Linked DNA regions of Catenulispora sp. GP43. Each later gene encodes a partner of the first gene's protein in a complex. Links are inferred from orthologs where the notes say so. Each region holds a gene or a part of one and is shown on either strand. Other genes may lie near its edges. The genes, in order: uvrA and mfd.

Region 1 (3,936 bases):
GGAGGACGAGGGCACGGTCACCGTGCCGTTGCCGCTCCCGCCGCCACTGCCGCTGCCGGCGCTCCCGCTGCCGCCGGTCGACGAGTTGTCCGTCGACGAGTTGCTGCTGCTGCAAGCCGCGACCGCGCCCACCCCGGCCACCGGCACCACGACCAGCGCGGCGGCCTTCATGATGGACCGGCGGTCCGGTCCCGACTCCTCGACCTCAACATCTTCAGACATGGGCAGTAGTTCATCATGCCCGTCTGTGAGAATTCTTTGAGGCTCCGTAGTAAGGCCGGATCACGGCGGAGCCCGTGCCGATCGTCACCGATCGGCACGGGCCCGGATGCGCAGCGCTACTTCGGCGCTGGTTCAGTGCCCCTTCGGTGCTACTTCTTGGCCGCCGCCTTCTTCGCCGGCGCCTTCTTGGCCGCCGGGGCCTTGGCGGCGGCCGTCTTGGACGCAGCCGTCTTTGCCGCCGTGGTCTTGGCCGCCGTGGTCTTGGCCGCCGTCTTCTTCGCCGCCGTCTTGGCCGCGCCGCCGGTGCCGGCCGCCGCCTTCGGCGCGTTGCTCCGCTTGGCCGCCTCGATCGCCATCGCCACCTTCGGCTTGCGCGCCTGCGCCGCGGTCAGCGCCGCGGTCGCGGCGTTCGCCTCGCCGGTCAGAATCGGCACCAGGAAGCGGCCGGTGTGGCTCTCGTCCACCTTCGCCACGTCCTCCGGCGTGCCCTGGGCGACCACCACGCCGCCGCCGCGCCCGCCCTCCGGGCCCATGTCGACCAGCCAGTCGGCGGTCTTGATGACGTCCAGGTTGTGCTCGATCACGATCACCGAGTTCCCGGCGTCGACCAGCCGCTGCAGCACCCCCAGGAGCTTGTTGATGTCCTCGAAGTGCAGGCCGGTGGTCGGCTCGTCCAGCACGTAGACGGTGCGGCCGGTGGCCCGGCGCTTGAGCTCGGCGGCCAGCTTCACGCGCTGGGCCTCGCCGCCGGACAGCGTGGTCGCCGACTGCCCCAGGCGCACGTAGCCCAGGCCCACGTCGACCAGCGTCTGCATGTGCCGGGCGATGGCCGGGACGGCTTCGAAGAAGGTCGCGGCCTCCTCGATCGGCATGTCCAGGACCTCGCCGATGTTCTTGCCCTTGAAGTGGACCTCCAAGGTCTCCCGGTTGTAGCGCGCGCCGTGGCAGACCTCGCAGGGCACGTACACGTCCGGCAGGAAGTTCATCTCGATCTTGATCGTGCCGTCGCCCTGGCAGTTCTCGCAGCGGCCGCCCTTGACGTTGAACGAGAACCGGCCGGGCAGGTAGCCGCGGACCTTGGCCTCGGTGGTGTTGGCGAACAGCTTGCGGATGTGGTCGAACACGCCGGTGTAGGTGGCCGGGTTGGAGCGCGGGGTGCGGCCGATCGGCGACTGGTCGACGTGCACGACCTTGTCCAGCAGGTCCACGCCGTCCACCCGGGTGTGCCGGCCGGGCACGGTGCGCGCGCCGTTCAGCTCGCGGGCCAGGGTGGAGTACAGGATGTCGTTGACCAGCGTGGACTTGCCGGAGCCGGACACGCCGGTGACCGCGACGAAGACCCCGAGCGGGAAGGCCACGTCGATGTCGCGCAGGTTGTTCTCCCGCGCGCCGCGCACCACCAGCTGGCGCTTCTTGTCGATCGGCCGGCGCATGGCCGGGATCTCGATGCGGCGCCGCCCGGAGACGTACTGGCCGGTCAGGGAGTCCTCGGAGGCCAGCAGCTCCTCCACGGTGCCGGACACCACGACCTGCCCGCCGTGCTCGCCGGCGCCGGGGCCGATGTCCACGACCCAGTCGGCGATGGCGATGGTGTCCTCGTCGTGCTCCACCACGATCAGGGTGTTGCCGAGGTCCCGCAGCCGGATCAGGGTCTCGATCAGCCGGTGGTTGTCGCGCTGGTGCAGGCCGATGGAGGGCTCGTCGAGCACGTACAGCACGCCGGTCAGGCCCGAGCCGATCTGCGTGGCCAGCCGGATGCGCTGGGCCTCGCCGCCGGCCAGGGTGGCGCTGGCCCGGTCCAGCGACAGGTAGTCCAGGCCGACGTCGACCAGGAACTGCAGGCGCTCGTTGACCTCCTTGAGCACCCGGGCGGCGATCTGCGCCTCGCGGTCGGTCAGGGTGAGCTCGCGCAGGTACAGCGCGCACTCGCCGACCGGCAGCGCGCAGATCTCGTCGATCGAGCGGCCGCCCTGCTCGCGCTCCCCGCCCAGGGTGACGGCGCGGATGACCGGCTTGAGCCGGGTGCCGTCGCAGGCCTCGCACGGGACCTCGCGCATGTAGCCGGCCAGGCGCTCGCGGGCGCTGTCGCTGTCGGCCTCGGCGTAGCGCCGGGTGACCCACGGCTTGACGCCCTCGTAGGTGGTCTCCCAGGCGCGCTTGGAGCCGTGCCGGTTGGTGTAGCGGACCGTGATCTTCTTCTTGTAGCCCTCCAGGACCACCTTCTGCGCCTTGGCCGGGATCCGGTGCCACGGCGTGTTCACGTCGAAGCCCAGCTCCCCGGCCAGCGCGGTCAGGATGTGGTTCCACCAGCTGGAGCCCATCCCGGCGGTGGCCCAGACCGTGATCGCGCCGTCGGCCAGGCTCCGGTCCGGGTCCGGGATCACCAGCTCGGTGTCCACCTCCAGCTTCACGCCCAGGCCCGAGCAGGTCGGGCAGGCTCCGAAGGGGGAGTTGAAGGAGAACGAGCGCGGCTCGAGCTCCTCGAAGGACAGGTCGTCGTAGACGCAGTACAGGTGCTCGGAGTACATGCGCTCGCGGTTCGGGTCGTCCTCGGGCAGGTCGACGAACTCCAGCGTGATCATGCCGCCGCCGAGCTGGAGCGCGGTCTCCACCGAGTCGGTGAGCCGGCGCTTGGCGCTGGCCTTGACCGAGAGCCGGTCCACCACCACCTCGATGGTGTGCTTCTCCTGCTTCTTCAGCGTCGGCGCCTCGGTGAGCTGCACCACCACGCCGTCCACCCGCGCCCGGCTGAAGCCCTTGGTCTGGAGCTCGGCGAACAGGTCGACGTACTCGCCCTTGCGCTCGCGCACCACCGGGGCCAGGACCTGGAAGCGGGTGCCCTCCTCCAACTCCAGCACCCGGTCCACGATCTGCTGCGGGCTCTGCCGGGCGATGGGGCGGCCGCAGACCGGGCAGTGCGGGCGGCCGGCGCGCGCGTAGAGCAGGCGCAGGTAGTCGTACACCTCGGTGATGGTGCCCACGGTCGAACGCGGGTTCTTCGAGGTCGACTTCTGGTCGATCGACACCGCGGGCGACAGGCCCTCGATGAAGTCGACGTCGGGCTTGTCCATCTGCCCGAGGAACTGGCGGGCGTACGCCGACAGCGACTCCACGTATCGCCGCTGGCCCTCAGCGAAGATCGTGTCGAACGCCAGCGAGGACTTGCCCGAGCCGGACAAGCCGGTGAACACGATAAGGGCGTCCCGGGGGAGGTCTACCGAGACGTCCTTGAGGTTGTGCTCCCGCGCGCCGCGGACGATCAGCCGATCCACTAGTGCAACCTTCCTGAAGACATGACTCGCACCGATGCTAGACGGGCCCTCTGACAAGTTCGGATTTCCGCCCCGTCCGCTGCTCCGCGCCCCGACACGAGGCCGGTCGCCGGATGTGTGTGGCACACGGACGGCAGGTACGGAAGAGTTACCGCCGTGACCGAATCACCGACCATCCCCGCCTCCTTCGACGCCGCCGCCGATCTCGAGCAGATCACCGAGGCGACCGCGCACCTGCTGGACACCGTCGCCGCCATGACGGACGAGGACCTGCGCGGACCCTCATTGTGCGACGGCTGGACGCGCGGGCACGTATTGGCGCACATCGCGCGCAACGCCGACGGCCTGTCCAACATGCTCAACACCGCGGCGACCGGCGAGGTCACGCCCATGTACGCATCCGATGCCAAGCGCAACGCCGACATCGAGGCCGGCTCTTCCC
Region 2 (4,433 bases), on another replicon or contig:
GCGTGGCGGTGCTCGGCCGGCCGCTCCACAGCGGGTCGCCGGCGTCGGCGGCCAGCAGGTTGGCCGCGATGACGTCGGTGACCCTGATCTCGTCCACGGACAGGCCGGACGGCGGGTCCGCGATCTGCACGGTGTGGCGGGCGTAGACGGCGAACTCCGGGTAGCCGTGCATGGTCAGGTAGATACCGTGCGGGAACTTGCGGTCGAGTTCGGGGTCGCTGAACTCGATGATCCGTCCGGCGAACTGGCCGTTCGGTATGCCGTGCCGCTGTGCGGATGCCTGTGCCATCTGAGGTCTCGCTCCGGCCTTATTTACATCTGTTGGGTCCGGTAGAAAGGTACCGGCTCCGAACCGGTCAGGGGTATGTCGCCTGACCAGGTCGCCCCCTGGAGAGCGACTTCGTCCCGAATAATCCCCAAACGAGTGTCGTAAGCCAGGCGTACTCTAGAGGCATCCCGACGCCGTCTCATGGCTTCGGGCTGTTCGTCGTGCGCGAAGGGTGGCCCCTGTGAGCCTGTCCGGACTTCTTGACGCCGTATCCGACGACCGGGGTGTCGCCGCGCTGTTGGAAGCGTCGGCCACCGCCGGCCGTACCTCCTTCGACCTGGCCGCGCCCCGCTCGGTGCGGCCGTTCGCGCTGGCCGCGCTGGCCCGCGCGCAAGGCCCGGCGGGCCGCCCGGTGCTGGCCGTGACCGCCACCGGCCGCGAGGCCGAGGACCTGGTCGCGGCGCTGCGCGGGCTGCTGGACCCGGAGACCGTCGTCGACTTCCCCTCCTGGGAGACGCTGCCGCACGAGCGCCTGTCGCCGCGCAGCGACACAGTCGGGCGCCGGCTGGCCGTGCTGCGCCGGCTGGTCCATCCGGACGCCGCCACCGAGGGCGCCGGTGCCCTCCAGGTGGTCGTGGCGCCGATCCGCTCGGTGCTCCAGCCGCAGGTGAAGGGGCTGGCGGACCTGGTCCCGGTGGCCGCGCGCACCGGCGAGGACGTCGAGCTGGACGAGCTGGTGAACCGGCTCGGCGCCGCCGCTTACACCCGGACGGACCTGGTGGAGAAGCGCGGCGAGTTCGCCGTCCGGGGCGGCATCGTGGACGTCTTCCCGCCGACCGAGGAGCACCCGCTGCGGCTGGAGTTCTGGGGCGACCAGATCGAGGAGATCCGCTACTTCAAGGTCGCCGACCAGCGCTCGCTGGAGGTGGCCGAGCACGGGCTGTGGGCCCCGCCGTGCCGCGAGCTGCTGCTCACCGACGAGGTCCGCAAGCGGGCCGCGGCGCTGATGGAGGAACACCCCGAGCTGACCGACATCCTGGGCAAGGTCTCCGAGGGCATCGGCGTGGAGGGCATGGAGTCCCTGGCGCCGGTCCTGGTCGACGAGATGGAGCTGTTGATCGACCTGCTGCCGGCCGGCTCGCCGGTGGTGCTGTGCGACCCCGAGCGCGTGCGCACCCGCGCCGCCGATCTGGCCGCCACCTCCGCCGAGTTCCTGGACGCCTCCTGGGCCGCCACGGCCGGCGGCGGCCAGAGCCCGATCGACCTCGGCGCGGCCTCGCTGAAGGACCTCGCGTCGGTCCGCGAGCACGCCATCACCCTGGGCCTGCCCTGGTGGTCGCTGACGCCCTTCGCCCCGGACCTGGAGCTGCTGCCGGAGGAGGACGCCACCGAGGTCAGCGAGATCCACGACGCCGAGCAGTACGGCGGCGACACCGGCCGCGCGCTGGCCGACGTCCGGGCCCGGATCTCCGAGGGCTGGCGGGTGGTGCTGGTCACCGCCGGCCACGGCTCGGCCGAGCGCCTGGTCGAGGTGTTGAAGGGCGCTGACATCGGCGCCCGGTACGTCCCGGAGCTGGAGACCGCCCCGGAGCCGGCGCTGGCCACGGTCGCGACGGCCAGCATCGACCACGGCTTCCTCGCCGAGGCCCTCAAGCTCTGGGTGATCACCGAGCAGGACGTCTCCGGGCAGCGCGCCACCACCAAGGACATGGGGCGGATGCCCTCGCGGCGCCGCAACGTCATCGACCCGCTGCAGCTCAAGGCCGGCGACCCGGTCGTGCACGAGCAGCACGGCGTGGGCCGTTACGTGGAGATGGCGCAGCGCACCGTCGCCGGCGCCACCCGCGAGTACCTGGTGATCGAGTACGCCGCGGCCAAGCGCGGCCAGCCCGGCGACCGGCTGTTCGTCCCCACCGACCAGCTCGACCAGGTCACCAAGTACGTCGGCGGCGAGGCGCCCTCGCTGCACCGGCTCGGCGGCGCGGACTGGCAGAAGGCGAAGTCCCGGGCCCGCAAGGCGGTCAAGCAGATCGCCGGGGACCTGGTGAAGCTGTACAGCGCGCGGATGGCCGCGCCGGGGCACGCGTTCGCCGCCGACACGCCGTGGCAGCGGGAGCTGGAGGACGCGTTCCCCTACGTCGAGACCCCGGACCAGCTGGCGTGCATCGACGAGGTGAAGACGGACATGGAGAAGCCGGTCCCGATGGACCGGCTGATCTGCGGCGACGTCGGCTACGGCAAGACCGAGATCGCGGTGCGCGCGGCGTTCAAGGCGGTGCAGGACGGCAAGCAGGTGGCGGTGCTGGTGCCGACGACGCTGCTGGTTCAGCAGCACTTCTCGACGTTCGCCGAGCGCTACGCGCAGTTCCCGGTGACCCTGAAGGGCCTGTCCCGGTTCCAGACCGACAAGGAGGCCGAGGAGGTGCTGCGCGGCGTCGCAGACGGGTCGGTCGACGTCGTCATCGGCACCCACCGGTTGCTGGCGAACTCGGTGAAGTTCAAGCGCCTGGGCCTGGTCATCGTGGACGAGGAGCAGCGGTTCGGCGTCGAGCACAAGGAGCAGCTGAAGCAGGCGCGGGCCAACGTGGACGTGCTGACCATGTCCGCCACCCCCATCCCGCGCACCCTGGAGATGGCGGTCACCGGCATCCGCGAGATGTCCACGATCCAGACCCCGCCGGAGGAGCGGCACCCGGTGCTGACGTTCGTCGGACCGTACGAGGAGAGGCAGATCTCCGCGGCGATCCGCCGCGAGCTGCTGCGCGAGGGGCAGGCCTTCTACATCCACAACCGGGTGGAGTCGATCGACCGCGCGGCCTCCCGGCTGCGCGCGCTGGTGCCCGAGGCGCGGATCGCCACGGCGCACGGCCAGATGAACGAGCACGTGCTGGAGAAGCTGATCGTCGACTTCTGGAACAAGGAGTACGACGTCCTGGTCTGCACCACGATCGTGGAGTCCGGCATCGACATCACCAACGCCAACACGCTGATCGTGGAGCGCGCCGACAACTTCGGCCTGTCGCAGCTGCACCAGCTGCGCGGCCGGGTGGGCCGGGGCCGCGAGCGCGCGTACTCCTACTTCACCTACCCGCCCGAGAAGCCGCTGACCGAGACCGCGCACGAGCGCCTGGCGACCATCGCGCAGCACACCGACCTGGGTGCCGGCATGTACGTGGCGATGAAGGACCTGGAGATCCGGGGCGCCGGCAACCTGCTCGGCGGCGAGCAGTCCGGCCACATCGAGGGCGTCGGCTTCGACCTCTACATCCGCATGGTCGGCGAGGCGGTCGAGCAGTACCGTGCGGAGGCCGAGGGCCGCGAGGTCGAGGAGCAGGTGGAGATCCGCGTGGACCTGCCGGTCGACGCGCACCTGCCGCACGACTACATCCCGGGCGAGCGGCTGCGGCTGGAGGCCTACAAGCGCATCGCGAGCGCGTGCTCGCACGAGGAACTGGCCGAGGTCCGCCAGGAGTTCACCGACCGCTACGGACGTTTTCCACAGCCTGTGGAAAATCTGCTCGCGGTCGCGGCGTTCCGCATCGACGCGCGCGCGGCCGGGCTCGCGGAGGTCGCGGTGCAGGGCAACTTCGTGAAGTTCGGCCCGGTGAAGCTGCGCGAGTCGCAGGAGATGCGGCTGCTGCGGCTGTACCCGAAGACGCTGGTGAAGGCGGCCACGGACACCATGCTGGTGCCCAAGCCGATGACCGCCCGGGTCGGCGGGCAGCCGCTGCGCGACCAGGAGCTGCTGGGCTGGGCGCGGGACCTGATCGACGCGGTGCTGAAGATGTAGCCCGAACCTGTCGGCGGGGCCTGGTGGAATTACTTGCGAATCATTTGCAACTGCGAGTAGTTTGCACACCAGGTCGGCGACAGGGGACGCAATGGGCGCGACGGATCGACTTCCCGGGCAGGTCAAGGCGCTCATCATGGCGCGCGCGGTGAACCAGCTCGGCGGGTTCTCGCTGGCGTTCCTGACGGTGCTGTTGACCCGGTCCTTCGGCGCGGGCCTGACGGCGGCCGGGATCGTGTCGGCGGCCTTCGGGCTCGCGACCATCCCCAGCCGGCTGGCCGGCGGTCGGCTCGCGGACCGCTGGGGCCGGCGGCGCACGATCGTGGCCGGGCTGGTCGGTCTGGCGGTCGCGCAGCTGGGCCTGGCGGCCGCGCC

The links.
Region 2: the proteins of uvrA (region 1) and mfd are in contact, whole or in part, in a crystal structure (PDB 4DFC), measured with the Escherichia coli proteins. The link is inferred for Catenulispora sp. GP43 from one-to-one orthologs.

Annotation. Positions count from the first base shown.
Region 1 is NZ_JBGCCT010000019.1:158,949-162,884, forward strand. What follows is about bases 172-3,807. They hold uvrA (excinuclease ABC subunit UvrA), read right to left. Parts: upstream 3,495-3,807; coding sequence 372-3,494; downstream 172-371. Other genes in these bases: ABH926_RS33055 (Rieske (2Fe-2S) protein), read right to left, coding at 172-222; ABH926_RS33065 (maleylpyruvate isomerase family mycothiol-dependent enzyme), read left to right, coding at 3,651-3,807. In the rest of the region: more of ABH926_RS33055, read right to left, coding at 1-171; more of ABH926_RS33065, read left to right, coding at 3,808-3,936. UniProt on the Escherichia coli protein: The UvrABC repair system catalyzes the recognition and processing of DNA lesions. UvrA is an ATPase and a DNA-binding protein. A damage recognition complex composed of 2 UvrA and 2 UvrB subunits scans DNA for abnormalities.
Region 2 is NZ_JBGCCT010000003.1:149,404-153,836, reverse strand. The notes cover bases 126-4,258. They hold mfd (transcription-repair coupling factor), read left to right. Parts: upstream 126-509; coding sequence 510-4,058; downstream 4,059-4,258. Other genes in these bases: ABH926_RS07880 (MFS transporter), read left to right, coding at 4,150-4,258; ABH926_RS07890 (SMI1/KNR4 family protein), read right to left, coding at 126-289. Also shown: more of ABH926_RS07890, read right to left, coding at 1-125; more of ABH926_RS07880, read left to right, coding at 4,259-4,433. UniProt on the Escherichia coli protein: Couples transcription and DNA repair by recognizing RNA polymerase (RNAP) stalled at DNA lesions. Mediates ATP-dependent release of RNAP and its truncated transcript from the DNA, and recruitment of nucleotide excision repair machinery to the damaged site.